DNA from 4 places in the Azoarcus sp. Soil_N_20 genome. Region 4 is predicted to be linked to each of the others. Evidence: riboswitches for the same ligand, from Rfam matches in the RefSeq annotation. Region 4 holds a riboswitch; each other region holds the start of a gene.
The links. A riboswitch is a leader RNA that binds a small molecule or an ion and turns the genes downstream of it on or off. The one in region 4 is predicted to bind cobalamin.
Positions count from the first base shown of each region.

Region 1: it holds a riboswitch for cobalamin, as region 4 does, so the genes downstream of both, AC3A35_RS00545 (TonB-dependent receptor domain-containing protein) here and bluB (5,6-dimethylbenzimidazole synthase) in region 4, are expected to answer to the same signal.
Region 2: it holds a riboswitch for cobalamin, as region 4 does, so the genes downstream of both, AC3A35_RS09255 (ZrgA family zinc uptake protein) here and bluB (5,6-dimethylbenzimidazole synthase) in region 4, are expected to answer to the same signal.
Region 3: it holds a riboswitch for cobalamin, as region 4 does, so the genes downstream of both, AC3A35_RS00815 (ribonucleoside-diphosphate reductase subunit alpha) here and bluB (5,6-dimethylbenzimidazole synthase) in region 4, are expected to answer to the same signal.

Region 1 covers NZ_JBDGKX010000001.1:98,513-106,029, forward strand. Annotated here, with positions in the region: gene waaF (lipopolysaccharide heptosyltransferase II) at 1-274, opposite strand, end outside; gene rfaD (ADP-glyceromanno-heptose 6-epimerase) at 294-1,256, opposite strand; gene rfaE1 (D-glycero-beta-D-manno-heptose-7-phosphate kinase) at 1,274-2,224, opposite strand; gene cobC (alpha-ribazole phosphatase) at 2,393-2,944, opposite strand; gene AC3A35_RS00530 (adenosylcobinamide-GDP ribazoletransferase) at 2,929-3,699, opposite strand; gene cobT (nicotinate-nucleotide--dimethylbenzimidazole phosphoribosyltransferase) at 3,707-4,753, opposite strand; gene cobU (bifunctional adenosylcobinamide kinase/adenosylcobinamide-phosphate guanylyltransferase) at 4,808-5,356, opposite strand; cobalamin riboswitch at 5,423-5,659, shown strand; gene AC3A35_RS00545 (TonB-dependent receptor domain-containing protein) at 5,788-7,517, shown strand, end outside.
Region 2 covers NZ_JBDGKX010000003.1:418,331-425,847, forward strand. Annotated here, with positions in the region: gene AC3A35_RS09240 (endonuclease/exonuclease/phosphatase family protein) at 1-441, opposite strand, end outside; gene AC3A35_RS09245 (AMP-binding protein) at 541-3,309, opposite strand; gene AC3A35_RS09250 (DUF2189 domain-containing protein) at 3,742-4,521, shown strand; cobalamin riboswitch at 4,645-4,913, shown strand; gene AC3A35_RS09255 (ZrgA family zinc uptake protein) at 4,990-5,526, shown strand; gene AC3A35_RS09260 (hypothetical protein) at 5,549-6,013, shown strand; gene AC3A35_RS09265 (DUF2149 domain-containing protein) at 6,010-6,366, shown strand; gene cobN (cobaltochelatase subunit CobN) at 6,363-7,517, shown strand, end outside.
Region 3 covers NZ_JBDGKX010000001.1:157,613-165,129, reverse strand. Annotated here, with positions in the region: gene AC3A35_RS00825 (YeeE/YedE family protein) at 1-578, shown strand, start outside; gene AC3A35_RS00820 (thioredoxin domain-containing protein) at 662-2,701, opposite strand; cobalamin riboswitch at 2,992-3,202, shown strand; gene AC3A35_RS00815 (ribonucleoside-diphosphate reductase subunit alpha) at 3,343-6,213, shown strand; gene AC3A35_RS00810 (ribonucleotide-diphosphate reductase subunit beta) at 6,210-7,385, shown strand.
Region 4 covers NZ_JBDGKX010000006.1:141,427-148,943, reverse strand. Annotated here, with positions in the region: gene AC3A35_RS13805 (VWA domain-containing protein) at 1-905, shown strand, start outside; gene AC3A35_RS13800 (Rossmann-like domain-containing protein) at 902-1,738, shown strand; gene AC3A35_RS13795 (outer membrane lipoprotein) at 1,876-2,412, opposite strand; cobalamin riboswitch at 2,800-2,995, shown strand; gene bluB (5,6-dimethylbenzimidazole synthase) at 3,044-3,796, shown strand; gene pqqA (pyrroloquinoline quinone precursor peptide PqqA) at 3,977-4,051, shown strand; gene pqqD (pyrroloquinoline quinone biosynthesis peptide chaperone PqqD) at 4,112-4,405, shown strand; gene pqqE (pyrroloquinoline quinone biosynthesis protein PqqE) at 4,374-5,528, shown strand; gene AC3A35_RS13770 (hypothetical protein) at 5,621-6,130, shown strand; gene serC (3-phosphoserine/phosphohydroxythreonine transaminase) at 6,108-7,346, shown strand; gene AC3A35_RS13760 (dihydroorotate dehydrogenase) at 7,343-7,517, shown strand, end outside.

The DNA of each region.
Region 1 (7,517 bases), on a different contig from region 4:
TCAGCGAGCCGGGCAACACGATGGCTTGGTCATAGCCTTCGGCTGCGAGCGTCCGCCCCAGGCGCCAGCGCGCCCCCAGACCGAACTCGCCGTGGCCGAGCGGCATCGCCACCCCGCGCCGGACCTCGGGCATGCGGGCGAGGATGGGCAGCGACCAGCCCGGCGCAAGCACGTCGATCGCGCACTCTCCGCCGCGCTTGAGAGTCATGAACAGGCTCTGGGCCATGACCATGTCACCCACCCACGACGGACCGACCACCAGGATCTTGCGCATCGAATTGGCGTCCACGGATTCAGTCGCGGCTGGCGAGCCAGTCGAGGTAGCGCGGCACGCCGGCCTCGACGTCCATGAACGGGCGGTCGTAGCCGGCGCTGCGCAGCGCGCTCATGTCGGCCTCGGTAAAGCTCTGGTAGCGGCCCTTCAGGTGATCGGGGAAGGGGATGTAGTCGATGCCGCCGCCCTCCTCGCCGCGGGCGCGGTACCACTTGATCGCGGCGCGGGCGACCTCGTTGAAGCTCTGCGCCCGGCCGGTGCCGAGGTTGTAGATGCCACGGACCTGCGGATTGTCGAGCAGCCACAGGTTGACCGCGACGATGTCGTCGACATGGATGAAATCGCGCCGCTGCTCGCCCGGACCATAGCCGTCGGAGCCTTCGAACAGCCGCACCCGGCCGGCCTCGTCGAGCTGCCGGTTGAAGTGGAAGGCGACGCTCGCCATGCTGCCCTTGTGCTGCTCGCGCGGACCATAGACGTTGAAGTAGCGCAGGCCGACCACCTGGCTGGGCAGAGCGGCCAGTTGCGGGCGCAGATGGCAGTCGAACAGGAACTTGGAGTAGGCGTACATGTTGAGCGGCTTCTCGAACCGGCGCTCTTCGCGAAAGTTCGGACCCATGCCGTAGACCGAGGCCGACGACGCGTAGATCAGCGGAATCCGGCGTTCCACGCACCAGGCCAGCAGGGTCTTGGTGTACTCGTAGTTCACCTTCATCACGAAGCGGCCGTCCCACTCGGTGGTGGAGGAGCAGGCGCCCTCGTGGAACACGGCCTCGACGGTGCCGAAATCCTCGCCAGCCTGGAGCCGGCCGAGGAAGTCGTCCTTGTCCATGTAGTCGCGGATGTCGACGTCCGCGAGGTTGAGGCACTTGCGTCCGTCGGTGAGATCGTCCACCACCAGGATGTCGGTGAAGCCGCGGGCGTTGAGCCCATGCACGATGTTGCTGCCGATGAAGCCGGCGCCGCCGGTGACGATGATCATGCGAACTCCTTGTTCAATCAATGAGTGGCAGCCAGTGCCGTCGCGAGTTCCGCGAGGCTGACCGCGGCGGTGCCGAGCTTGCCGACCACGATACCGGCAGCCAGGTTGGCCAGTGCGGTGGCGTCGGCCAGCGACAGTCCGCACGCGAGTCCGGCGCCGAGTACCGCGACCACGGTGTCGCCGGCGCCGGTGACGTCGAACACGTCGCGGGCGCGGGTCGGCAGGTCGAGCGCCGGATGGCCCTGTTGCAGCAGGGTCATGCCGCGTTCCGAGCGGGTGATCAACAGCGCGTCGAGGTCGAGCGCCTCACGCAGCGCCTCGCCGCGCTCCCGTACCATGGCTTCGTCGCCGCAGTGGCCGACCACGGCCTCGAATTCGGTCATGTTCGGGGTGATCACGGTGGCACCGCAATAGCGTCCGAAATCGGTTCCTTTCGGGTCGACCACGATCGGCAGCGCGCGTTCGCGGGCGACGCGGATCAGGCTGCCGACCTGCGACAGCGTGCCCTTGCCGTAATCCGACAGGACCACCGCGCCCGTTCCCGGCAGTGCCAGTTCGAAGGCCTGCTCGATCCCGGCCGATTCGAGCATGGCAAAGTTGTCCTCGAAGTCGAGCCGGATCAATTGCTGATGACGGCTGATGATGCGCAGTTTGGTGATGGTCGGGTGCTGTGGGGCTTCGAGCAACCGGCAGTTCACGCGCCCGCTCTCGAGTTGCTCGCGCAGCAGGCGCGCCTGTTCGTCACGTCCGACCAGCCCGACCAGCTCGACGCTCGCCCCCAGCGAGGCGGCGTTGAGCGCGACGTTGCCCGCCCCGCCGGCGCGGTATTCGTCGTTCTCCACCTTGACCACCGGCACCGGCGCTTCCGGCGAGATGCGCGTGGTCGAGCCGTGCCAGTAGCGATCGAGCATGACATCGCCGACGATGACGAGGCGGCCGGCAGAGAAGTCGGGCAGGGAGATGGGCATGTAGGCGCGGCAAAGCGTTGGAAAGGCGGCGATTATCCCACGAAGGGCGCGAGGCGAGGACAGCGACCGCGTTGTCGTCGACACGCGGCCGGTGGCGGCGGGCGCGGTCGGTGACGAGGGCGGGCGTTGCACTTCGGGTCCAGGGCGGTTCGGGCCCCGGCCGGGCGGCTAGCGATTGAACCACCTGAGGGTCACGCCCCAGGCCTCGACATCGAGCCGTGTGACCTGGCCGCAGGCGAAGTCCAGTCCCAGCCAGCGCTCGGCCGGCAGGCCGAGAAGGTGGCCGGCGAGCGCGCGCAGCGGGCCGCCGTGGGCGACGATCACCACCGGGTCGACGGGGTCGGCGGTGCGCAGTTCGTCCAGCCACTGCAACACCCGTGCCGACATGTCGCGCGCGGACTCGCCGCCCGGGGCCCGGAATCCAACGGGATCGCGGGCCCACTCGTCGATCGCCGCGCCGATGTCGTCGAAGCGGCGACCTTCCCAGTCGCCGAAGCTGATTTCCTGCAATCGCGGATCGAGCTGCGGGGTGCCGAGCGCTTCGGCGAGCAGGCGGGCGCGGGCAAGCGGGCTGGCATGCAAGGCGAAGCGCGCCGGCAGCAGCGGGCGCAGGCGGTCGGCGACCGCCGCTGCGGATTCCGCGAGGCCGACATCGGACTGACCGTAACACACGCCGGGCGGCACATCCGGCCGGGGATGACGAATCAGATGGAGTTCCATGCGACCAGGATGCCGAGATAGCAGGCGAGTTCGGTGACCTGCTGGGTGGCGCCGAGGAGGTCGCCGGTGTAGCCGCCGAGCCGGCGCAGGAACACGCGCGCGGCCCATGCGGTGACCGCGATCGTCGCTCCCGTGGCGCACAGCGCCTCCAGCGGTGCGAGCAGCGCCAGCGGCAAGAGCCCGAAGGCGCCGGCGATGGCGAGCTCCGGGGCGCTCAGGCGGCGGGCGAGCGGCTTCGACTTGGAGCTCTCGTCGTCGCGCACATAGGGCAGCAGGTGGATCAGGCTGGTCGAGGCCAGGCGCGACAGCGGATGCGCCACGAGCAATGCCACCGCCACCGCGGGGTCGCCGTGAGCGCCCAGCTCGATCAGCGCCACCATCTTGGCCGCCAGCATCAGCACCATGCCGACCGTGCCGTAGCTGCCGATCCGCGAATCCTTCATGATCGTCAGCACCTGCGCCCTGCTCCAGCCGCCGCCGAGGCCGTCGCAGCTGTCGGCCCAGCCATCCTCGTGAAAGGCGCCGGTGGCACGGATGGTGACCGCCATCGACAGGATCACCGCCAGTGCGGCGGGCAGCAGCAGCGCGAGCGCAAGATAGCTGAGCGCGCCGATCGCGCCCACCACCCAGCCCACCAGCGGGAAATAGCGCGCGGCGTGATTGAGCCGTTCCGGCGACCACGGCACCCAGGCCGGCACCGGCAAGCGGGTGAAGAAGCCGAGCGCGGTGAAGAAGAGTTCGAGCTGGTAGCGCATCGGGAGCTCAGGCCTTGCCGCTGACCCCCGCCGATTCGAAGCTCGCCATCTCGCCGAGGAAGTTGACTGCGGCCTGTACCAGCGGGAAGGCGAGCGCGGCGCCGGTGCCTTCGCCCAGGCGCAGGTCGAGTTCCATCAGCGGCTCGACTCCGAGGTGGGCGAGTTGCAGGGTGTGGCCGGGCTCCTTCGAGCGGTGGGCGAACACGCAATAGGGCAGGATGTCCGGCGCGATGCGCTGGGCTACAAGCAGCGCGGCGGTGACGATGAAGCCGTCGATCAGCAGCACCATGCGCTTTTCCGCGGCGCCGAGCATGGCGCCGGCCATCATCGCGATTTCGAAACCGCCGTATTCGGCAAGTGCGGCGAGCGGGTCGGCCGGGCGGCCGCCGCGGGTCAGCGCCTGCTCCAGCAAGGCCAGCTTGCGCGCGAGCCCGGCATCGTCCAGACCGGTGCCGCGGCCGGTGACGATGGCGAGGTCGGCGCCGCCGGTGGTGCCGATCAGGCAGTGGGTCAGCAGCGAGGCGGCGGCGGTGTTGCCGATGCCCATCTCGCCGAAGCCGACGCAGTTGCAGCCGTTGGCGGCGAGCGCATAAGCCAGTTCGCGGCCGCGGGCGAGCGCGGCGTCGCGCACTTCGGCCGCCATCGCCGGCTGCTCCAGGTAGTTGGCGGTGCCGGGGCCCATCTTGGCGCCGATCAACCCGGGGCGCTGGCCGAAATCGTGATTGACGCCGGCGTCGATCACGGTGAGTCCGAGTCCGAGCTGGCGGCTGAACACGTTGATCGCGGCGCCGCCGGCAAGAAAGTTCTCCACCATCTGCCAGGTCACGTCCTGCGGGAAGGCCGACACCCCGGCGCGGGCCGCGCCATGGTCGCCGGCAAACACCATGATGTGCGGCTGGCGCAGTTCGGGGGCGAGGGTGTGCTGGATCAGGCCGATCTGCAGCGCCAGCGCCTCGAGGCGTCCGAGGGCGCCAGGCGGTTTGGTCTTCTGGTCGATCTTGTGTTGCAGCGAGCTGGCAAGGGCGTGGTCGGGAGCGCTGATCCGGAAGTGCATGGCTGTCCTGCGAGGGCGGTGAGAGGCGGGCGCGGCGGATGGTAGCACGGCGGGTCAGCCGCCCTTCAGCATCAGCGGCAGGCCGGCGGCAACGAAAACCACCCGTGGGCATGCGGCCGCGATCGCCTGGTTGAGGCGTCCGGCCTCGTCGCGGAACAGGCGGCCGAGCGCACTGTCTGGCACCAGTCCGAGGCCGACTTCATTGGCGACCAACAGGATTCTGCCGGGCAAGGTCGGCAGGGCAGCGAGCAGGGCGTCGCGTTCGCGGCCGAACAGCGGCAAGGCATCGGCGGTGGCGGCGGGGGGCAGCTTCTCGGCGCCGGTGAGAAGGTTGCACAACCACAATGTGAGGCAGTCCACGATCACGCAGCGATCGGCTGCGGCCTCGCGGCGCAGCGCCGCGGCCAGTGCGACCGGGGTCTCGACGGTGCGCCACTGCCGCGGACGGTCCGCCTGGTGGCGACGGATGCGGCTGGCCATCTCCTCGTCACCGGCTTCCGCGGTGGCGATCACGGTGACGGCGAGGCCCGATTCACGTGCGCGCTGTTCGGCATGGCGGCTCTTGCCGGAGCGGGCGCCGCCGAGGATGAGTTCGCAGGTCATTGGTGGTATCGATTTTGCAGTGCACGACAAGGCCGGACACGGTATCATCCGCCCCCACTGCCCCGAAAGGGGTAGCGCGTTTGTGGTGCCCGGAGGCGGTTCTCGCCCGAGGGTTAAACGGGAAACAGGTGAGCGTCGCTTCTGGCGCGCAATGCCTGTGCTGCCCCCGCAACGGTAAGTGAGCGTAAGGCGCATCGAAAAGCCACTGGGTGTCGTTTGCCCGGGAAGGCGATGCGTCGGGTCCGGTCGATTCTGACCGGCACCGCTCATGAGCCCGGATACCGGCCCAAATGCGAAATGGCGGATGTGTCGCGGGGTGGCGACGACGGGTGCAGGCGGCTTGCGGCTCTCTTCGGTTCTCTCCCTGGCATGTCCTTGGCAATCGCTTCACGCGGTGCGGGGACGCAAACCGTGGGGCCGGGAGAAAATCAGTGAGAATCCGTGTTTCTTGTGCCGCACTCGCGGCAGCGATGGTCGTGCCCCTGCAGGCAGCGGCCGAAACCGAACTGGACAATGTCGTCGTTACCGCCAGCCGTCAGCAACAGCGTGCCGATGAGGCCCTTTTCAGTATCGACGTGATCGGGCGCGAGCAGATCGAGCGCGCCGGGCACAGCACGCTCATCGAACTCCTGGCCTCGCAGGCCGGTATCCAGGTAAGCAGTACGGGTGGCCCGGGTGCAAACACGGGTGTATTCATCCGTGGCGCCAATTCCGGGCATACGCTGGTGCTCATCGATGGCATGCGGGTCGGTTCCGCCACCACCGGACAACCCTCGCTGGAGGTGATTCCGACCGCCCTCATCGAGCGCATCGAGATCCTGCGCGGACCGGCGAGCGCGCTTTATGGTTCGGACGCGATCGGCGGCGTGATCCAGATCTTCACGCGCAAGGGCGAAGCGGGCTTCCATCCGAGTGTCCGTGTCGGTGCCGGCACCGAGCGCACCTATACGCTCGGCGCGTCCCTCGCCGGAGGGGAAGAGCGCTTGCGCTACAGCCTGTCGGCGGGACGCGACCGGACCGATGGCTTCAATGCTCGTCCGCAGGTCTCTACCGCAGCGGACCTCGATCGCGACGGTTTCCACAACGACTACCTGAGCGCTTCGGCTGCGCTGGGCCTGCGCGAGGACGACGAGCTCGGGCTCACGCTGTTTCATTCCGAGGGGCGCAACTGGTTCGACGCCGATCAGCCGTTCAACTCCTATGTGGACAAGGGCCTGGACAGCGCGGGTGTCTACCTGCGCAACAAGCTCGCGGACGCGTGGATCAGTACGCTGCGCCTCGGCACTAGCGAAGACCGCTCGCACACCCGGTCCACGTCGGCGCCGGCCGACCGGTTCGACACGGTGCAGACCCAGTTCATGTGGCAGAACGACATCGCCGTGGGGGGCGGTTCGCTGCTCGCAGCTTATGAGCACCTCGAGCAGCGCATCGATACCACGGGCACCTTCGAGCGCGACCGGCGCCTGGTGAATTCGGCCTTGATCGGATGGGGCGGACAGTTCGACAAGCATCACCTGCAAATCAACGCCCGTCACGATGACAACTCGCAGTTCGGCGGCAAGACGACGGGTCTGATCGCCTACGGCTACCAGTTTCTGCCACAGTGGAAGGTACGTGGCAGCGTCGGGACCGCATTCAAGGCGCCGACCTTCAACGACCTGTATTTCCCGCTCGCCTGTTTCCCTCCGTTCGGCTGTTTCGGCGGCAATCCGGACCTGAAGCCCGAGGAGTCTCTCAATCGCGAGCTTGGCGTGGTCTGGGAGCACGACCGGTTCAGCACGCATGCGACCTACTACGACAACAGGGTGGAGAACCTCATCCAGTGGGGCAACACGCCAGAGAACGTCGGCAAGGCCAGGCTGAAGGGGGTGGAGTGGGGCGCGAGCGCCATGGTGTTCGATTACCGAGTGCGGGCGACGATCGATCTGCTCGATGCGAAAGACGAGGACACCGGTGAACGACTCATCCGGCGGGCGAAACGCAGCGCATCGCTGGGGATCGACCGCAACATCGGAAAATGGACCTGGGGTGTGGAGTGGCGCGGGCAGAGCGCACGCGAAGACGGGCAGCGTCTGAGCGGGTACGGCATCGTCAACGCCTGGCTCCATCACGCCTTGACGCCCGAACTGCGGCTCGAGTTGCGGGCGAACAACGTGTTCGA
Region 2 (7,517 bases), on a different contig from region 4:
GCGTTGCAGTGCCGAGTAGTATTCCAGATGCGTCGTCAGCACCCTGAGCGCCCCGCCGGGTGCATCCACCACCGCTTCGACACAGATCCGCTGCATTGCAGGCACGGTCGGATCGGCCGGGCTCGGCAGCAGATGACGAAACACCTGCCCGACCGGATGCCGCGACAACAGCAGATTGCCGAATCGCGCCCGGCCACCATTGCCATCGGGCACATCGACCGCGGCGCCGAACACGGCTTCATAGTCGGCAAAGGCCGCCCCCAGAATCGCCGGCCCATCCTCGCAATGTCCCCCGGCAAGCCCCGAAAAGCGCTGAGCCACCTCCTGCAGGCAAATAACGTCGGCATCACCGATCGCGTGCAGCGCAGCGATCGTCCGATCCAGATCGACCCGTCCATCCGCCCCTCGGCCCCACTGAATATTCCAGCTCACTATCCGCATATAACCTCCTCATCCTTGCCGTAACGGGTCCTGACAGGCTGCAGCCGGTCGCCCCCCGTCGCAGGTTCACGATCTGCGCCGCGCGCGAAACCTGGCGCATCAGGCACCATCATCCTCCCCGCAGTGCGTCAGGATGAAGCTGCGCACCTTGTCGCGCAGCGCGAGCATGTCGTGCCATCCCGCCCCGGTCGGTTCGACCGGGGGGCTGATCGTCACCGCCAGCGGGCCGCGACGCGGTCGCCACGACCCGTCGGGCAGCACCTGCCGCGTACCGGCAAGCGCGATCGGGACCACCGGCAGGCCATTCGCAACCGCGACCTGGAAAGCCCCGAGACGAAAAGCCTGAAGGGCCGGTCGCGCATTGAAAGTGCCTTCTGCAAAGAACAATAGCGGCGGCGAAACGCGGGCGCCAGCGACCAGCGTCTGTGCATCCTCGACGCCCTTGCGCGAGTCGAAGCGCTCGACGAAGCGGGCACCCATGCGCGAAAACAGCGCATGCATCAAGGGGTTGGCCTTGAATTCGGCCTTGGCGACGAAACCGACCGGCCTCGGCAGCGCAGCGACGAGCACGAACCCGTCGACGTAGCTCGCATGATTGGCGACCAGCACGCAGGGACCGGACGGCAGGTGTTCGAGACCTTCCACCCGCAGCGGGCATGCGCTGACCACGCGAAACAGGCGTGCCAACGTGCGGGCCACGGCCCAGCGCAGCCGGAGCGTGGGCAGGGTAAGGATCGCAAGCGCGGCAAGCGGCGCAAGCACACCGAATCCCGCCCACACCCGGATCCCATGGAGAAGCTGGCCGGCACGCTCACCGCCGGCACGCACGCGTCCCCTCCAACTGGCGATCTCCAGGCGCAGAAGCTGCAGCCACGGCGCCCGTGCCGATGCGCCGAGCGTGCCGTTCAAATAGGCATCGCGCACTGCAGCGCGGCGAATCTTGCCACTCGAGGTCTTCAACACCGCATGGGGCGGCACCAACACCACCACATCGGGCTGCAGTCCGACCTGGTCGACCGCCGCGGCCGTGATGCGCTGCTCGAGGGTGTGCCGGGGGGCGTCATCGCGCGCGCGCGTCTCGGCCACCACGACGAGTTCTTCGTCCGCACGGTGGGCACCGACGACACCAAAGACCGCCACACAGCCCTTGCGTACGCCGGCGAGATTGCCGATTGCCTGTTCCAGGTCGTAGGGGTAGAAATTGCGTCCGCCGCGGATGATCATGTCCTTGGCCCGCCCGGTGATATGGACCTCGCCGTCGGCCAGGTAGGCGTAATCACCAGAGACCAGCCATTGGCCATTAAAGAGGGTGGCGCTTGCCGCCGGGTTACGGTAGTACCCGGCCGTGGCCGAAGGCCCGCAAAACTCAAGACTGCCGATGCTGCGCTCGGGCTGCACCCGCCCGCCTTCATCGACGATCCGCACTTGGTGGCCGGGTAGCGGCGGTCCGCAACAGACGAAGACCAGGGCACTTTCATCACCGGCTGCGGCGGGTTCGGCGCGGCCGTGGATCATCATGGCGTCGCGCTGCACGCGGTCAAGCTGCACCCCGCGACCCGGTGGCGATATCGCCAGTCCCACCGTACATTCGGCGAGACCATAGACCGGGGTGAGAATTTCGCGCCGCAGTCCGTAAGCGGCAAAGGCAGTGGCAAAACGCGCCATCGAATCCGGGCTCACCGGCTCGGCGCCATTGATCGCCAGCCGCCAGCTGGACAGATCCAGCCCCTCCAGTGGCTGGTCGGACAAACGCCGAACGCAGAGGTCGAACGCAAAGTTGGGGGCCGCGGTCACCGTGCCGCGATGGTGATGGATGGCCCACAGCCAACGCTCGGGTCGGGCCAGAAAATCCAGCGGCGACATCAGTATCAGCGGGCAGGCGTAGTAGAGGCTGCCCAGCCACGCGCCGATCAAGCCCATGTCGTGGTAAAGCGGTAGCCAGCTCACCGCGACATCGGTCGAGGTCAGCCCGATCGCGCTCCCCCACGCACGGATGTTGCCAAGCAAGTTGCGATGGCTGAGCATCACGCCCTTCGGGTCGCCCGTCGATCCGGAGGTGTACTGGATCAGTGCCAGCTCGTCGCCATCGGCAGGCATGCGCGACATCGGCGCGGCATCGAGATCGGCAGGCGTCAATACGCGATCGAGCGCCGGCGCCAGACCTGCAAGCATGCGCGCGAGCGGGCGAACCTGATCGAAGGTGATCAGCACGCGCGCCTCGCAATTGCGCAGGATGCCGGCCTGTCGCCGCAGATGGTCCTCGAGTTGGGCCGGCCGTGCCGGCGGATAGATCGGCACCGGCACGGCGCCGGCAAACAGGATTCCGAAGAAGCTGCGGAAGAAATCCAGCCCCGACGGCAGCATCATCGCCACGCACTGCCCCGGCCGGATGCCGACGCGCATCAGTGCCGCGGCAACCCGTGCGGCGGCATCGGCGAGTTGCCCATAGCTCAGGGCCTCGGTCTCGTCCGCGCTGCGGTAGAAGGTGACATGTATGCGGTCGGGGTGGCGGGCCACATGCCAGTCGAGCACCTCGACCAGGGTGGCGGCGTCCGCCGGAACGCCCTCGGCCTGTTCCGGGATCGCCAGCCGCACACCCGCAAGCGCCGAGCGGGCGGACCGATGCCCAGCGTTTCCGATCGCGTCGATGAGCTGTCGTGGCGTTTCGGCCGCCCCCAGCACTTCCGCCGGGAGGCGGACGTCGAAGCCGCGCTCCACCCGCGCCAGCAGTTCGACCCGGGCAAGGCTGTCCAGACCCAGATCGCGGTCGAACAGACTGTCGAGTCCGGCCCGCGTCTGCGAACGCGGCTGCAGCTCCCGCAGCAAGTCGTCGACGAGGCTCAGCAGGCGGGCAACATCGTGCGGCAAATCGGATCCTGATCGTTCCGACACGTTCATGCCTCCGGTATTCGACGGTCGCTGCAACCAAGGTAACACCCGGAGGAGACGCGCGCGTGATCGCGACTTCGATACCCGGACGCAACTTCCCTGCGCATCGGACGCCCGCCAGCCCGGTATCCCTGCGGCCTTCGCCGCGGGTGGCCTGCCCTACGCCGGCTACATGCAGTGCTCGGGGCGGGCAGCAGCCCACGCCTCGTAGACGGACACCTCTCATCCGGACGAGTTCTGCCGCCCGCCGAATGTGATTTCGATCAAGGCAGCTGCGGCCGGCGCCGCCCACAATCGACATGAAACGGAATCGTCACCGGCCGCACGGTCGCGCGATTCATGACCCAATCACCCACTCGCGCATCGTGCCGGACGGATGCGGCCTCCGGTGTCGACCGAGGATGCTCTGCCATGTCCGAACCCGCTCCCGAACACCCGAAAAGCAGACCGGCCGCGCGATCGCTGCAGCCGGCGCAGGTCAGTCTGGCCGACCTGTGGTCGTCGATCGCGGTCGGGATGGCTCAGTTCCGCGCCGTGCCGATGTTGAGTGCGGCCTACGCGGCCGTGTTCGTCGTTCTGGGCGGCATGCTGTTTCTGGTCCTCGACGCGGTGTCGATCGCGCCGCTCAGCCTCTCACTGGCGGGTGGATTCATGCTGGTCGGGCCGATACTGCTGGCCGGTTTCTTCTCGGTTTCGGACGTCCTTCACGCCGGCGGGAAGCCGGTGGCCGCCGACATCCCGCGTGGGTTCCGGCGCATGCCGCGAGGCGGCTGGGTCGTCTCCTTCGTATGCGCGCTGCTGTTCCTGATCTGGCTCACCGATGCGGGAACCCTCTATGGTTTCATGGTCGGTCACGAGCCGATCGGGTTCGCCCGCATGTTGCCGGCCGACGCGCGGGTAAGCGATTTCATCCTGTTCAGTTCGATCATGGGTGCGGTGCTGGCCTTCATTCTGTTTACCATCTCGGCGTTCTCCATCCCGCTCATCCACGACCGGCGCGCCGACCTCGTCTCCGGCGTCGTCGCCAGCGTCCGCGCAGTGTTCACGCGTTTTCCGGTGATGATGTGCTGGGCCGTGGTGCTTGCGGTGGTGATCATGATCAGCGCATTGGTGCTGCCGCTGCTGCTGATCACCCTGCCGGTGATGGCCTACGCCAGCCGGGCCTTCTACTTCAGGGTCTTTCCGAAGTAGAAAGCCCGGATTCGCGGCAACTGCTCCGGACGAAGCCATTCGCCGGCGATGTCCGGGCCTTGCGCGACGGTAGCAACGCGGTGGCGGGCGAACCGGACACGGCTGACACTCGGTCGGCATTCGGCTAACATCAGGCCCGTTGGTGCTCGTGCTTCCTTTCCGGGAGCACAGTTCAACGGGAAGCAGGAGTCTCGTCCCCCCGGCCTCGAACGGCTGCGCGGGGCGGGATAACCTGCGCTGCCCCCGCAACGGTAAGCGGCCAGGCCCGGAATTCGATGTCCGGGCCACTTCCATCACCCAGCCACTGGAACCGGGATCGATCAGATCCGCCCGGGAAGGCGATGGAAATGTGTGCCGCCAGCCCGGATACCGGCCAACAAGGCTGTTGCGGTTCGCCTGACGAACCGCAACCTTGTGCCCACGCACTGTCGGGGAAGACAGTGAGGGCGACTTTTCGAGTTCATCACCATGACCATCCGACCCGGCCGTTCGCCGCTGACGGCGCTCGCCTGCGCCGTGGCCGTCGCCACCGTAACCACTGTCGCAACGCCCGCCTTCGGCCACGGCGACCACACCCATGGGCACGCCACCCTGACCCTCGTCATCGAGGGCGATGTACTGAGGGGCGAATTCAACTTCCCGCTGGAGAGCCTGCTCGGGTTCGACTACCCACCGAAGACCCCCGCGCAACAGCAGACCCTCGATCTCCTGAAGGGCCGTCTCGGCGAACTCGACAAGTTCATCGAGCCCGCTGCCGAAGCGGCCTGCACCGTCGCCCGCTCACAGCTTGCACCGGATCTCGCGACCGCGGACCGATCGGCGGACATTGCCAACATCGTCTATGCGTTCGAGTTCGAATGTGCCCGGGTGTCCGCGCTGCAATCGATCGTCTTCTCCGCGTTCGGTAACCATGCCGGGCTCAAGCAGCTGAGGGTCAGCCTGAGCGCACCGGCCGGCCGCAAGACCGTCACCGTAAGGCCGAAGTTTCCGGCCATCACCTTCTGACCCCCGTCACCGGAAACCGACAATGATAGAAGCAAGCTTTCTGCAGATCGCCCAAGCCCTGCTGTGGCCGGTACTCACCCTCGTCGCGCTTGCCTTCACCTACGCCCTGTGGGTCGCCGGCAGGACCCTGATGGAAGGCTGGCAACGCTGGCGCCTGCCCGACTATGCCTGCCTGCCCGGTGACGCCGGGTATTCGATGGAAGAACTGGAGATGCGGGTACTGCGCCAGATCGAGCCATTGCGGCTGCTGAGCCGGGTCACGCCGATGCTCGGACTGATTGCGACCATGATTCCGCTCGGCCCCGCGCTGCAAAGCGTGGCCACCGGCCAGGGGCACGAAGCGTTGGCGGTATTCAGCGGCGCCTTTGCCGGCGTGGTACTGGCGCTGGCAGCGGCTTCGGTCGGCCTGGTAGTCTATTCGGTGCGGCGGCGCTGGCTGCTGGCCGAATTGCTGTCCATCCGCAAGGCCCGTGAGGTGCGGGCATGAGTCTCAAGCATCTGAAGGTGCTCGACGAGGACGATGAAGATCCGATGCTGTCGGCCGTCAATCTGGTCGACGTGTTCCTCGTGCTGGTGGTCGCCCTGCTCGCTGCAGTGGCGGCGAGTACGCGCCAGACCGCCCCTCCCGACCCCACCCGGGTGCACAAGGCGGGCGAGCCGGACATGGAGATCGTGGTCACCGAGCAGGGACGCGAAGTCCGCTACAAGGGCAGTGGAAGCGTCAGCGATGGCAAGGGCGTGCGTGCCGGCGTTGCATACCGCCTGCACGATGGCAGCATCATCTATGTCCCCGAGGATGGTGCCGCGGGCGAGAAACCGGGCGCAGGTGACGACCGATGAACACGCTGCTCCGGCTGCTGTGCATCGCCCTCTGGTGCGCGAGCGGCAACGCCCTCGCCCGCGACCTGCTGTGGGTGACGGCGGACATCACTCCTGCCGCGCGCAGCGCGATGATCGAACGTCTCGGTGCTGCGGCAGGATGGACGGTCCGCCACCTCGACCATCCGCTGCGTGACACCCCGGGGCAGGCCGCGGAACAGCGCGAAGCCATGGCCCGGGCCCTGACACAGGCCGACCTGGTGTGGGTCGATGTGCCTCACGCAAGCGCCCATGCCCGGCTGCACAAACTCTTCGGTTCCATGCTCGACGCCCACGCGGCCAGTCATCCCGAGCGGGTGGTATGGATCAGCGCCGAAGTGCCGGCAGCTCCGGCCGACCGTGCGGCACGGCGTATGGACGAGTATCTGCGCGCGGGGGGCGAAACCAACGTCCGCCACGCGTTCACGCTCGCCTCCGCCGCCATCGACCAGGCTGCGGTGCCGGATCTGCCGGCTCCGCGGCGGTGGCCCGCGCGCGGCCTCTATCATCCCGATGCGCCGGACTTCTTCGACAACGCCGACGCACTGGCGGCCTGGCAAGGCACGGTCCCCCGCTACAGCGACCAACCCGCAGTCGCGGTGCTGGTGCATCGCTACCATTTCATCAACGGCGCCACCGACTGGCTGGACGACTGGCTTCGGCGGTTCGCGCACCAGGGCCTCTTTGCCTATGCGGTGTTCGGCCAGCAGGTCGATGGCGCCGGACTCGCGGCCATGCTGGAGCAGGACTCCGCAGCCGCGGCCCCCACCCCGCACCCGCGATTGATCGTGGTCCATCAGCTCACCCCGCAGGCCGCCGCACTGCAGCCGCTGTTCGAGCGCTGGGCCACCCCGGTGCTGGCGACCCAGCCCTACCGCCAGGGCGATCAGGCGGCGTGGGAACAGGACGCCGCAGGGCTGTCGCTCGGCGACACCCCGTTCTATCTGGTCCAGCCCGAGGCCGCCGGTGCGATCGATCCGCTGATGGTGGTCACCCATGCCGACCGGGGCCGACGCACCGTGCTCATCGAGCGCCAGGCCGACGCGGTGGTGGCAAAGGCGAAGCGTCTGCTTGCGCTCCGTTCGCGCCCAGCCGCGGACAAGCAGCTGGTCGCCATGGTGTACAACTATCCG
Region 3 (7,517 bases), on a different contig from region 4:
TGACTGCCGCCGCAGTGATCGGTGGCGGCCTGCTGCTCGCGGCGCTGGCCAGTCGCGAAGCGTGGCGCCGCGACGTGCTGGTTGGCGGCATCGTCATCGGCAGTCTCACCCTGGCCGGATGGTATGTGTCCGGCCATCTCGGCTTCGTCGCCGAACACCCGGACACCCTCGAGGAGGCCTTCATCGCCACCAACAGCGGCCGCGCCGAGTCCCTGAGCTTCGTCGCACCGGCGGCCTACACGCTGGAACTGCTGATGCTGTGGAGCGACAGCAGCCGGGTGCTCACCTTCGGCATTGCCAGCGCACTCGGCGTGATCGCCGGCTCGGCACTGTACGCGCTGACCAGCAAGGGCTTTCGGCTCGAGGGCTTCCGCGCCCCCGACGACCTCATCCGCCATATCGTCGGCGCGCTGCTGATGGGCTTCGGCGGCGTCACCGCACTCGGCTGCACCATCGGCCAGGGCATCACCGGTTTCTCCACGCTGGCCGTCGGCTCCATCCTCACCACCGTGGCGATCATCGCCGGCGCCGCGACAACGATGAAGGTCCAGTATTGGCTGATGATGCGCGAGGCCTGAACCATCCGCCAGCGCGGGGACGGCGCCGCGCTGCCCCCACGACGGCCCGCCCCGCGTCCTGACACCGCGTTCCCCCGACTGCGCTAGCGCGCGAGCAGGCGCGACAACTCGTCGATCGAATGCAGCGGCTCGAGGCAGGTGGTGCCGCTGCACACCCAGGCACTCACCTGATCCGTGCATGGCTTGTCCAGCACCGGCGGCAGTTGCGGCGTGCCCGCGGGAATGGCGAACCGCATCGCGTCGGGCAGATGCTGCCGGGCCAGTTCCCGCTGCCAGGCCTCAAGCGCAGATGCAGGGCCGCGCAACACGATCAGGGTAGGCGGCACCAGTTGCTCTTCGAGCGCCAACGCCAGGCTGGCGCACCCTGCCGGGCTGTCGCTCAGGACCCCATAGAAGGCCTGCATGCAGCGTTCCGCCGCGGCCAGATAACGCGTTTCACCGGTCATGTGGCCAAGGCGGGTGAGCACCCGTGCCGCCACGCCGTTGCCCGATGCGGTGGGGCTGTCGTGGATCGGCTTGGGACGCTGGATCAAGGCCTCGTGGTCGTGCCGGGTGAAGAAGAATCCGCCTGCGGCGCGGTCCTCGAAGCTGTCGAGCAGGGCGTCGGCGAGATCCTCCGCAAAGTCCAGATCCTCGGCCTGGTAGCGGGTCTGCAGGCTCTCGATCAGGGCCTCGATCAGGAAGGCATGATCGTCCAGATAGGCGTTGAGCCGCCCGGGTCCGCCTGCACTGGTCGCCAGCAGGCGGCCGTCCCGCCACAGCCGGGTCCGGATGAATTCCAGCGCCCGCCGCGCCGAGTCGCGCCAGTCGTCGCGGCCGAACACGCGCGCCGCGCGCATCATGCCGGCGATCATCAGTGCGTTCCAGCTGGTCAGGATCTTGTGGTCGAGGCCGGGGCGAACGCGCTCGCCACGCAGGGCGAGCAGGCAAGCCCGTGCCTCGGCCAGGCGGCGGGCGGCGTCTTCGGGCGCCATGCACAGTTCGCGGGCGACGATCTCCAGCGGCCGGCAGACCGCGAGATGCCAGTATCGGCCCTCGAAGTTGGGCGGCGCGTCGAGGCCGTAGTGACGCTCGACAACGGCATAGACATCGGGGCGCAGGCCAGCGCTGATCTGGTCGCGATCCCACACGTAGAAGCGCCCCTCCTCGCCCTCCGAATCGGCATCGAGCGCGCTGTGATAGCCCCCCTCGGGGGCCTGCATCTCGCGCATGACCCACCCCGCGGTATCCTCCGCCACCGTCCGGAACAGCGGATCTTCACCGAGCTGCCAGGCTTCGGCGTACAGCCCCAGCAGGGGGCCGTTGTCGTAGAGCATCTTCTCGAAATGCGGGATCAGCCAACGCGCATCGGTGCTGTAACGGCAGAAACCCCCGCCGAGCTGATCGTAGATCCCGCCCAAAGCCATCCTTTGCAGGGTGAACAGTGCCATGTCGCGGGCCTTGTCGTCCCCGGTGCTGCGGTGGCGCCGGAGCAGGAACGCGAGATTGGAAGGATGCGGAAATTTCGGTGCGGGTTCGAAGCCCCCGTATTGCGCATCGAAGGACGCGCTCAGCAGGTCGCGAAGCGCCCCGAGCGGCTGCGGCCCGAAATCGGAATGGTGACTGCCGCCGCCCGCAGCGCCGACGCGGGCGAGCGCGGCCCGCACGGTGGCGTTCTGTTCTTCGATCGCCGTGCGGTTGACGGCAAAGGCCTGGGCAACGCGCTCCAGGATGTCGGCGAAGGCCGGCAGGCGGTAGCGCGCCATTTTCGGAAAGTAGGTGCCACCGAAAAAGGGCGTCCCGTCGGGCGTGAGAAACATCGTCAACGGCCAGCCGCCGCTGCGCTGGGCGAGCATCTGGTGGGCACTCTGGTAGATCTGATCGAGGTCCGGACGCTCCTCGCGATCGACCTTGATGTTGACGAACAGCCGGTTCATCAGCACCGCGGTCTGCGCGTCCTCGAACGACTCGTGGGCCATCACGTGACACCAGTGGCAGGCGGAGTAGCCGATCGACAGCAGGATCGGGCGATCGAGGCGGCGTGCGAGCGCGAGCGCCTCCTCACACCACGGCCACCATTCGACCGGATTCTCCGCATGCTGCTGAAGATAGGGCGAGGTTTCGGCGGCGAGTCGATTGGGCATCGGGAAGCACCTGCACGTGAATGCGGCGGTCGGACCACAATCGAGCCGCATCGTGGCCGGCTTGCACGTATCCGGCCGTTCAATTGCATACCGCGTATAGGTGACCCGGACATCCGGACAAAGGTTCCGTCGCCAGCAGCGACAATCACCTGGTCGCGCCGCGCCAAGGCCATGCCGCCGCAGCCACCGCCTGCGGTCGGCACGGGTCGCGCGCCCGCCATTTAGTAGATGAACACAAGAAGATTGGTTCCGGTAGTAGTCCGCGCTTGTGTCTTCACCGCTCGTGCCACTACACTGGCGCCTGCGCTGGTTTCCCGCGAAGGGAACGCAAAAGGGAATCCGGTAAGGATGGATGCATATCCATCCGAAGCCGGAGCTGCCCCCGCAACTGTCGTCGGCGAGTCCTGCACAGCACGATGCCACTGGGAGATCGATCCCGGGAAGGCGTGTACAGGACCTTGACCCGCGAGCCAGGAGACCTGCCAGCGCATATTTTCCTTCAACCGGGGCGGGGTGTCCCAGTGGAGCGCTCCTGCCCGTGGTCACCGGTCCGGCGGCACTTTGCCGCCGCTTCGGCACGTTTCCGGGTCGTGGGTGTTCACTGCCGGCTCATCCGCCCCTCGACTCGACGGGGACGTTCGATGAGATTCGACGCAGGCACGACCGCAATCCACTCCACACTGGCTTCCGCCAGCCATCCGGCAGCGACCGCCACCATCGATTTCGCTGCGATGCAGGTCATCCGCCGCAACGGAATCGTGGTCGGATTCGACCCACGCAAGATCACGACCGCAATGAGCAAGGCCTTCCTCGCGGTCGAAGGCCGTCAGGGCGCCGAGTCAGCCCGCAGCCGCGACCTCGTCGCCCACCTCACCGACACCGTGGTCCAGGCTCTGACCCGCCGCCTGCCCGACGGCGGCATGCTCCACATCGAGGACATCCAGGATCAGGTCGAACTCGCGCTGATGCGCGAAGGCTGCCACGACGTCGCCCGCGCCTATGTGCTCTACCGCGAACGCCGGGGCGCCGAGCGCGCGGCGCAGCAGGCCGCACAAGTCGCTGCCGAAGGCCAGCCGGTGCTGCACGTCACCGACGGCGATCTGCGCCGGCCGCTCGACCGCGCCGCCCTGCTCGCGACCTGCCGCGACGCCTGCGCCGGACTCGCCGACGTCAGTCCCGACACCGTGTTCGAGCATACCCTCGCCAACCTCTACGACGGCGTGCCGCTGGCGGCGGTGCGCCAGTCGCTGGTGCTCGCCGCGCGCACCCTGATCGAGCGTGAGCCGGACTACGGCCGCGTCGCCGCCCGTCTGCTGCTGGCGGCGATCCGGATCGAGACCCTGGGCCGCGAGTGCCACCAGAACGACATGGTCGCCGGCTATGCCGGGTACTTCCCGCTGGCGATCGCGCGCGGCATCGAGGCCGAGCTGCTCGACCCGCGCCTGGCCGAGTTCGACCTCGCGCGCCTGGCGGCCGCGCTCGACGCCGAGGCCGACCTGCGCATCGACTACCTCGGCCTGCAGACCCTGTACGACCGCTACTTCCTGCACATCGACGAGACCCGCATCGAGCTGCCGCAGACCTTCTTCATGCGGGTGGCGATGGGCCTCGCGGTGAACGAGATCGACCGCGAGACCCGCGCGATCGAGTTCTACCGCCTGCTGTCGCCCTTCGACTTCATGAGCAGCACGCCGACCCTGTTCAACAGCGGCACCCGCCATGCGCAGCTGTCGTCGTGCTACCTGACCACGGTGGCCGACGAACTCGAAGGCATCTACCAGTCGATCAAGGAAAACGCGCTGCTGCAGAAGTACGCCGGCGGGCTGGGCAACGACTGGACCCCGGTGCGCGCGCTCGGCAGCCGGATCAGGGGCACCAATGGCAAGAGCCAGGGCGTGATCCCCTTCCTCAAGGTGGTCAACGACACCGCGGTGGCGGTCAACCAGGGCGGCAAGCGCAAGGGGGCGGTGTGCGCCTACCTCGAGACCTGGCACCTCGACATCGAGGAATTCCTCGAACTGCGCAAGAACACCGGCGATGAACGCCGCCGCACCCACGACATGAACACCGCCCACTGGATTCCCGACCTGTTCATGAAGCGGGTGATGGAGAACGCCGAGTGGACGCTGTTCTCGCCGGTGGAGGTGCCCGACCTGCACGACCGATTCGGCAGCGACTTCGAGGCCGCCTACATTGCCCACGAAGGGCGTGCCGCGCGCGGCGAGATCCGCCTGTTCAAGACCCTGCCCGCAGTGCAGCTCTGGCGCAGGATGCTGACCATGCTGTTCGAGACCGGCCACCCGTGGATCACGTTCAAGGACGCCTGCAACCTGCGCTCGCCGCAGCAGCATGCCGGCGTGGTGCACAGCTCCAACCTGTGCACCGAGATCACGCTCAACACCTCCGACGCCGAGACCGCGGTGTGCAACCTCGGCTCAGTCAGTTTGCCCGCCCATCTGAAGCAGGACATCGACGGCAGCTGGACGCTGGACCACGACAAGCTGATGCGCACCGTGCGCGGCGCGATGCGCATGCTCGACAACGTGATCGACATCAACTTCTACGCCACCCCCAAGGCGCGCACCGCCAACGTCCGCCACCGCCCGGTGGGGCTGGGCATCATGGGCTTCTCCGACGCACTGCACATGATGGGGCTGGCCTACGCCTCGGATGCGGCGGTCGAGTTCGCCGACCGCTCGATGGAAGCGGTGTGCCATGCCGCCTACTGGGCCTCGACCGAACTTGCCGAGGAGCGCGGGCGCTATTCCACCTACCGCGGCAGCCTGTGGGACCGCGGCATCCTGCCGCAGGACAGCCTCGCGCTGCTCGCCGAGGGCCGCGGCCGCCTGCGCGCGGACGACGAGGCGGGCCGTGGTGCGCTGGTCGAGGTCGAGCGCTCGTCCGCGCTCGACTGGGGTCCGCTGCGCGAACGCATCGCCCGTCACGGCATGCGCAACTCCAACTGCGTGGCGATCGCACCGACCGCGACCATCTCCAACATCATCGGCGTGTCGGCCTCGATCGAGCCCGACTACCAGAACCTGTACGTCAAATCCAACCTGTCGGGCGAGTTCACCGTGGTCAACGCCTACCTCGCACGCGAACTCAAGGGGCTCGGCCTGTGGGACGAGGTCATGGTTGCCGACCTCAAGTACTTCGACGGCATGCTCGGCCCGATCGACCGCATCCCGGCCGAACTGAAGGCGCGCTACGCCACCGCGTTCGAGATCGACCCGACGTGGCTGATCGAGGCCGCCTCGCGGCGGCAGAAATGGATCGACCAGGCGCAGTCGCTCAACCTCTATGTGGCCACCCCGTCCGGGCGCAAGCTCGACGAGATCTACCGCCTGGCCTGGCTGCGCGGACTCAAGACCACCTACTACCTGCGCACCCTCGGCGCCACCGCGATGGAGAAGACCACCGCCCACGGCAGCGCCGCCACCGCCATTGCCGCCGAGGCCGCGCCCCGGGCGTGCTCGATACTCGATCCCGAATGCGAGGCCTGCCAATGAACGCCTTCTTCAACGACTGGGACCTGCCTGCGCCACCGCGCGCAGCCACCTTGCCGGCCGATCCCCTCGCCCGCCCGCCCTCACCGGGCGTGGGCCCCGCCGCAGCGTCAATCACGGCGAGGCCCGCTGCGCGCGCGATCGACACACAGCCCCCTTCCGCGCTCGCGCTGGCCCCGGTGCGCGCCGCCGACAAGCGCATCGTCAATGGCAAGGCCGACATCAACCAGCTCGCCCCGTTCAAGTACCCGTGGGCGTGGGAGTTCTTCCTCAACGCCAACAAGAACCACTGGACCCCGCTCGAGATCCCGATGGCGCAGGACGTGCACGACTACCACCACACGCTCACCGCCCCCGAGCGCCATGTGTTCGAGAACGTGCTGTCCTATCTCACCACCTCGGACATCCTGGCGATGCGCAACATCGGGCTGGCGGTGATGGAGAAGATGAGCGCGCCCGAACTGCAGATCTACCAGGCCCGCCAGGTGTACGAGGAAGCGCTGCACACCTGGACCTACCAGCACTGCATCGAGAGCCTAGGCCTCGACCAGCAGGAGATCTACAACCGCTACCGCGTGGTGCCGGCGATCCACGCCAAGATCGCGCTCGCCAACCGCCGCCTGGAGCGGGTGATGCGGTCCGACTTCGATCTGACCAACCGTGACAACCTGCACGAGTTCGCCCTGTCCTACCTGTTCTTCGCCGGCATCTTCGAGGGCTGCTGGTTCTACAACGGCTTCTCGCCGATCTTCGCCCTGCAGCGGCGCGGGCTGATGAAGGGCACCGCCGAGCAGCTGCAGTACATCATGCGCGACGAGGTCCTGCACTGCGCCTTCGGCATCCGCGTGGTGCGCACGCTGATCGCCGAGGAGAACCTGAAGCTCGACCCGGACGCCCTCGCCCGCCTGTGGCAGGAGGCCGCGGCCGCCGAACAGGCCTACGCCGGCTACCTGCTGGCCGAGCCCATCCTCGGCTATTCGGCGGCGCAGCACATGGGCCAGTTCCGTTTCGTCGCCAACCGCCGCGCCCGCCAGCTCGGCATCGCCGAACCCTTCCCCGGCGCCGACAACGTGCTGCCGTGGCTGGACGAGCAGGCCAACATGCGCAAGGAGAAGAATTTCTTCGAGACCCGCGTCACCGAGTACCAGACCGGCGGCGCACTGGCCTGGGACTGAATCGTCCGCGCCACCGGCCCACCGCCATCAACCGGTGGCGCGCGGAATGCCCCTCCGGCAAGGGCCGCGGTGCGGCCGCCGCGGCCAGAGTCCGCCGCCCGATCCGTGGGGCGTTGCCCCCGATGGTCGTGC
Region 4 (7,517 bases):
CGCGCACCGTGCACGTGCCCGACATGCCGGGCGAGACGCGCGGCATCAAGCGCTCCGACCGCATCGCCCGCATGCTGCCGGCCGAGGCCATGCTCCTTGGCCATCCCCGTCTGCGCCTGGTGTGGCATGCCCGCCGCGCCGAACGGACCCTGCTCGCCTATGAGGACGACGACCGGATGGAGGAAGTGCATCTGCACCAGGCACCCGTGTGGCGACCGCATCCGCAACCGGAACCGGACAAGCGCCTGGAGATGGGACCGATCATGGTGTGTGTCGACACCTCGGGTTCCATGCAGGGCGGCGCCGAGGCGGTCGCAAAGGCGACCGTCCTCGAAGCCGTGCGCACCGCCCACGCGCAGCAGCGGCCGTGTCACGTGTTCACGTTTGGCGGCCCCGACGAAGTGGTGGAGATGGAACTGGGCGTCGACGCCGACGGTATCGAACGCCTGATCCGCTTCCTCGGCCAGACTTTCAGCGGTGGCACCGACATCTGCGGCCCGCTCGACAGGGCGATCGAAAAACTCGAGGACACGCGCTGGCAACTGGCCGACCTGTTGCTGGCCTCGGACGGCGAGTTCGGCGCTACCCGGGACGTGGTTGCACGGCTGGAACGGGCCAAGACCGAACTGGGTTTGCGCGTGCAGGGCATTCTGATCGGTGACCGCGAGACGGTCGGCCTGCTCGAGGTGGCGGACGACATCCTGTGGGTGCGCGACTGGCGCCGTTACGGCAGCATCGATGCCGACTCGCCGGTGCATTCGAAGAGCCTGACCGCGATGTACTTCCCCGGCGCACTGCGCAGCCCGGAAAACCGGCGATCCACCGTGTCCGGCGACACCGCCTCGGCGGCCGTGCGCGCCGGTTTGCACCGCGGCGAGCATTGCCCCGACCAGGAGCATCCATGAGTTTTTCCACCGACTACCTCGCCCAGCTCGAACGGTTTGCCGCCCGCGGCCCGCTGCCTCGCATCCGTGCCCTTCATCTGCCGCCGGCGCAGCCCAACGCCGACAATCGGGGCGAGTTCTGCGCCGTGGAACTGGACGACGGCGCGCTCGGCCTGTCCTACGTGCTGCTCGACGACACCCTCGCCCGCCTGCATGACACGGCCCACCCCGCGGCACTGGCCGGCGCCGACGCGCTGGAAGTGGCGCGACGTTACGCCGGCGGCACCGGCATCGACAAGACCATCGGCTTCGCCGCGGCCAATGCCCTGACCCGCTGCCTGTACGACCGCGCCGGCTTCCGCCCCGACAACAGCGCCGACTCCATCGGCCAGCTGCAACCGCAGGCCGGCGAGTCGATCGGCATGATCGGCCTGTTCATGCCTTTGCTCGGGCGCATCCTGGACTCGGGCGCAAAGCTGACCGTGGTCGAACTCAAGGCCGAACTCGCCGGGGAACACGCGGGCTACCGGGTCACCACGGATGCCGCCGAACTCGCCGGCTGCACCAAGGTGATCTCGACCAGCACGCTGCTGCTCAACGACACCCTGGACCGCATGCTGGCCTGTTGCCGCGACGCACGCTGGATCGCGATGATCGGCCCCAGTGCCGGCTGCCTGCCCGATGCGCTGTTTGCCCGCGGCGTCACCTTTGTCGGTGGCAGCTGGGTGACCGACCGTGCAGCCTTCATCGACGCCCTCGAGTCCGGCGCCTCGCGCACTGCGAGCGCCGAGAAGTACGCCCTGACCCGCGCCAACTACCCGGGCTTCGACGCACTGCTGGCGCGCACCTATTAAACCGGCAATGAGAGACGTGAAGTCTGGGTCGGCACCTTGTCCCTCCCCCTCCAAGGGGAGGAAGGAGCCCGAGGCCGCAGTTGCCCCGCTGTGACGAAGTTGCGACCGTGCCCGTCCCTCCGGATCGAAGCGAGGGATCAGTACCGGCGCAGAACCCCTGCGTTGTCGATGTATACCCGGTCGCCGACGCGGAAATCGGCAGTCATCCCTTGCGTCAGCACCTGATGGGCGCCCTGTTCCATGCGAACGGTGAACCGGTAGTCGTCGCTCACGGTCTGTGCCGGAGCGTTCCGGTTCCGGTTCTCGAGGACGTGACCGGCGTAGGCACCGCCGGCGACACCGACAACCGTGGCGATCGTCTTGCCGGAGCCTCCTCCGACCTGGTTGCCGACGAGCCCCCCGACCACGGCCCCCGCCACGGTACCAAGGCCGATCGAGCTGCCGCCGATACCCGTGTTCGCGCTCGTGACCGGCTGCTGGACCCGCTCGATCGCCTGCAGCACGCCATAGCCGGAGTAGATGTTGGACGATGATACGTTCTCGGTGACCGGGTAGGACTGAGTACCGACACCAGTGCCGGCGGCGCTTCCGGGCAACCCCATGTTGGTGCACCCGCCAAGGGCGGCGACGAGCGCGAGGGCGAGCGCTGTCTTGAAACAAATGATCGTGTGCATGGCAAGCTCCTGCTCTTTATGCTGGATCGGGCCGTGCTCGCCGGACGGTCCGCAACTGAACCGAACGGCACGGGCTGGCCAGCTCGAGTCGTCCTGGCTGGTCCACCTGCATGCACCCATCAGCATCGACACTGCCGGCGCCGCGGAGCGGGGCCATCAAGCAGGATCGTTATCAACAGTGTGTTCCCGATTGCGCGCGGCCTCTGTGCGCACGAGTACATTGGGCGGCGCCGGCCCGATCACCATCGGCCGTCGCTGCGCGACCATTCCCGACCGCGACGGCCTGCTGCGCTTGCGCGACCTGGGCTGCGGAGTCGGGTCTGTGCGCCGGCACACCCGCGACGGGAGGGCGGCAGCTGCCGGTGCCGCCGCCGATCCCGTAGAATCACGCGTTTTCTGCTTCGAGGTGCCCGCGCCCTGCGCGCGGGAGAATCGGGAAGGCGGTGAGATTCCGCCACGTGCCCAGCGCCGTGATGGGGATTGTCCGGGCAAGCTTGTGCCCAGCCACTGGTCCGCGAGACCGGGAAGGCGTCCGGACGAAATGATCCTGAGTCGGAAGACCGGCCTCGAAGCGTTTCCGCAACGGCCTGGTCGGCCGCTGCCCACTGCTCGACGACAAGGGGAATACTTCATGAGCAGCCCACGGCAAGACCCGCAACAAACCATCCAGAGCAACCCCGGCTTCAGCACCGCGGAGCGTGACGCGGTGTACCGCGCGATCCACACCCGTCGCGACGTCCGCGGCCAGTTCCTGCCCGATCCGGTGCCCGACGAGGTCCTCGCGCGAGTGCTGACCGCCGCCCACCATGCGCCCTCGGTCGGCTTCATGCAGCCGTGGGATTTCATCGTGGTGCGTTCGCCCGAGATCAAGGGCAGGGTCAACCAGGCCTTTCGCGCGGCGCATGCCGAGGCCGAGTTGATGTTCGACGAGGACAAGCGCAGCACCTACCGCAAGCTCAAGCTCGAAGGCATTCTCGAGGCGCCGATCAACCTGTGCATCACCTGCGACCGCAGCCGCAACGGCCCGGTCGTGGTCGGCCGCACCCACATCGCGGCGATGGACGTCTACAGCTCGGTGTGCGCGGTGCAGAACCTGTGGCTGGCCGCGCGCGCGGAAGGCCTGGGGGTGGGCTGGGTCAGCATCTTCGAGCAGCAGGCGCTGCGCGAGGCGCTCGGCATCCCGCCCGAGATCATCCCGGTGGCCTACCTGTGCATCGGCTACGTCAGCCACTTCCATGCCCGACCCGAGCTCGAGGCCGCCGGCTGGCTGCCGCGCATGGCGCTCGACCAGCTGCTGCATTTCGATCGCTGGCAGGGGCAGGCCGACGCGGCCGGCAGCGCGCTGCTCGCCCAGATCGGCAAGGTCCGGCCGATCCTGCCTTAACCCATATCAAAAATCCGGAACGCGGCACACGAATCATGATTTTCGCCGCTGCCGGCTCATGATCCTGCTGATGCCTGAACGCTGATTTTACGGTTCCGGCCGACGGGCCCACGCGGGGAGAATGGTTCCGGACCGGTCACCTGGCCGGTTCGCATTCCATCATCCTCGAGGAGCCCTACCATGCAGTGGACCGACCCCGCGTATTGCGACATCCGTCTCGGCTTCGAAGTGACCGCCTACGTCTACGTTCGCTGAGCACATGCACTGTGGCCGGGGCGGCGCACGCCGCTCCGGCCGCAGCAAGGAGTCCGCCGCATGACCGAGACCAGCCGCCCCGCCGCCGGCGAGCGCTACGCCCTCAATCCGATGTACCTGTTCCGCTGGGAACCCACCCAGGACGCCCACGTCCTGCTTTACCCCGAGGGCATCGTCAAGCTCAATCCGACCGCTGCCGACATCATCGCGCGCTGCGATGGCCAGCGTACGGTCGGCGAGCTGGCGGCCGAGTTGCAGCAACGCTATCCGGGCGATGACGATCGCGTCGCCGACGGCGTTTACAAGTTCGTGGAGGTGTTCCGTGCCAAAGGATGGATCCGTCGTCAGGCTTGACGGTCAGGGCAAGCCGCTGTGGCTGGTGCTCGAACTGACCTATCGTTGTCCGCTGAAGTGCCCGTGGTGCAGCAACCCGGTCGATTACACCCGTCGTGAAGACGAAGAGCTGTCCACCGCGGAATGGAAGCGCGTGCTGCGCGAGGGCCGCGAACTCGGCGCGGTGCAGCTCGGCTTCACCGGCGGCGAACCGCTGCTGCGCGACGACCTCGAGGAACTGGTCGCCGATGCCAGCGCGCTGGGCTATTACACCAACCTGATCACCTCCGGCGTGGGCCTGTCCGACGAGCGCCTGGTCGCGCTGAAGCAGGCCGGCCTCAACCAGATCCAGCTCTCGCTCCAGTCCAGCGAGCGCGAGCTCACCGACCGCCTGGTCGGCGCGCGCGTGTTCGACCTCAAGGTCAAGGTCGCCCACCTGATCAAGGCCCACGGCTTCCCGATGGTGCTCAACGTCCCGGTGTTCCGCCACAACATCGACCAGGTCGAGGACATCCTCGCGCTGGCGGAGCACATCGGTGTCGACTACCTCGAGTTCGCCAACATCCAGTATTACAACTGGGCGTTGATCAACCGCGACGCGCTGCTGCCCACCCGCGACCAGCTCGACGCCGCCGAACGCGCGGTCCAGGCGGCGCGCGCGCGTCTGGGCGAGCGGATGACGATCTACTTCGTCATCCCCGACTACTTCGAGGGCCGTCCCAAGGCGTGCATGAACGGCTGGGGCTCGATCCACCTCACCATCGCGCCCGACGGCGCGGCGATGCCGTGCCAGGAGGCGCGCGTCATCGAAGGCCTGGAATTCCCTTCGGTGCGCGAGCAAAGCCTCGCCTGGCTGTGGAACGAATCGCCCACCTTCCGCAAGTTCCGCGGCGACGAGTGGATGCGCGAGCCGTGCCGCTCGTGCCCGGAGAAGGAACAGGACTTCGGCGGCTGCCGCTGCCAGGCCTTCCTCCTCACCGGCGACGCCTGCAACACCGACCCTGCCTGTGCGCGCTCGCCGCAGCATCACCTGGTCAGTGACGCCATTGCCCGCGCGCAAGCGCCCGCGGCCCGGCTGCAGCCGCTGGTGATGCGCAACGACCACAATTCGTGGGCACGCATGGAGTTCGAGCGCGATGAGTAGGATCCTCGATTCCTCGCTCACCACCGTGCTCCTCGGCGTGGCCCTTACCGCCATGCTCGCGCTGCTGCTGCGGCTCGCCGGCTGAGGGCGCGATGATGGAAAACATGGTGCTCGAAGCGATTGCACGCTGGTTCCACTTTGCCGGCGCGCTGGTGTGGATCGGCCACAACTACGCCACCGCGGTCACCCGCTCGCGCTACGTGGCCCTGAATGCGGCCGACCTGAGCGACCCGGACAGCCCGCGCCAGCGCGCGCTCATGCAGCGCGAGCACGGCACCTTCCGCTACGCCTCGCTGCTGACGCTGGGCAGCGGGCTATTCATCCTGTGGCAACGCGGCTGGCTGTTCGAGGCCCTGAGCCTGCACGGCAGCCTGGCGCCGCTCGGGATCGGGATCTGGATCGCGGCGCTGATGGTGTGCAATCTATGGTTCGTGCTGTGGCCGTACCAGAAGCGGGTGCTGGGCTTCGTGCCCGCCCCGCTCGACGAGCGCCTGCGCGCCTCGCGCATCACCTTCCTGTCGGCGCGGGTCAACACCCTGCTGTCGATTCCGGTGCTGTTCTTCATGGGCCTGGGCGCGCATGCCGGCGCGCTCTTTTCCTGAACCCTTCGCCGCCTGGCAGGCGGCACCCGGATTCAGCTTTTCCGCTGCGGCCGGCGCGCTGCCGGGGGTGGTCGCGAACGAGGTCGCCGCCGCGTGTCGGCCAGGACCGGGCTCGATCCTGAGCCTGCCCTTCACCACCGCCGCCTTCCGCAGCCTGCAGGCGGAAACCGAAGCCTGTCTGCGCCGCCTGCTGGCGATCCCCGAGGCTTTCGCGGTGCTGTTCATGGGCGGCGGCGCCAGCGCCCAGTTCGCGCTGCTGCCGATGAACCTGCTGGGCCACCGCGAGGACGCCGCGGACGCTGACGACAGGGCGGCGGGGAGCGGCGCAGCGGGCCGGGCACTCTATATCGACAGCGGGTATTGGTCGCGCCGTGCGCTGGCCGAGGCGCGGCACTACGGCGACGTGCGCGTGCTGGCCCTGGCCGCCGACGGCCGGATGGACGGAGACGATGTGCGCAGCACCGATCCGGACCGGTTTGAGGACGGGTCCGCGATCGACTGCCGGCGCTTTGCCTATGCCCACTTCACCAGCAACGAGACCGCCGACGGCGTGCAGTTCCATGCCTTGCCCGAGCTCGATCTGGCACTGGCGGCGGACATGACCTCCGACTTCCTCACCCGCCCGCTGGACTGGAGCCGGCTGGGCGTGGTCTATGCCGGCACCCAGAAGACCATCGGCACCCCCGGCCTCACCGTGATCGTCGTGCGCCGCGACCTGCTCGGCCACGCGCGTGCCGACACCCCGCGCATGATGAACTACGCGGAGCAGGCCGCGGCCGATTCGCGCCTGTGCACGCCGCCGGTGCTGCCGATCTTCGTCGCCCACCGCATGCTGCACTGGATCGAGGACGCGGGCGGGGTGGCGGCGATGGCGAGCCGGCTCGTGCAGCGCAGTGCCGCCGTGCACGGGGCGATCGACGACGCGAATGCGGGCGCGGGCGGGTTCTACACCCGGCGCGTGGCGCCGGCCTGGCGCTCGCAGGTCAATCCCTGCTTCGATCTGCCCGACACCACCTGCTGCGAGGACTTCATCGCCGCCGCGGACGCAGCGGGGCTGCGCGACCTGCGCGGCCATCCGCAGCGCGGTGGCGTCCGGGTGAGCCTGTACCACGGTCTGCCCGATGCCGCGGTCGAGGCGCTGGTCGCATTCATCGGCGATTTTGCCCGGCGCGGCCGGCGTACCGGCAGCACCCCGGGCCGCGTGCACAAACCATGATCGCCCGACTGACGCCACGCGCCCTGCGCACCCGCTGGGCGCTCGAAGCTCTGCTGCGCGCTCCTGCGCACCGGGGCGAACGCGCGGCGCCGCTGCCGCAGCCGGTGCGGACCATGGGGCTGGTGTTTCCGTCGCCACTCGGGCTCGCAGCCGGCTTCGACCGCCACGGCC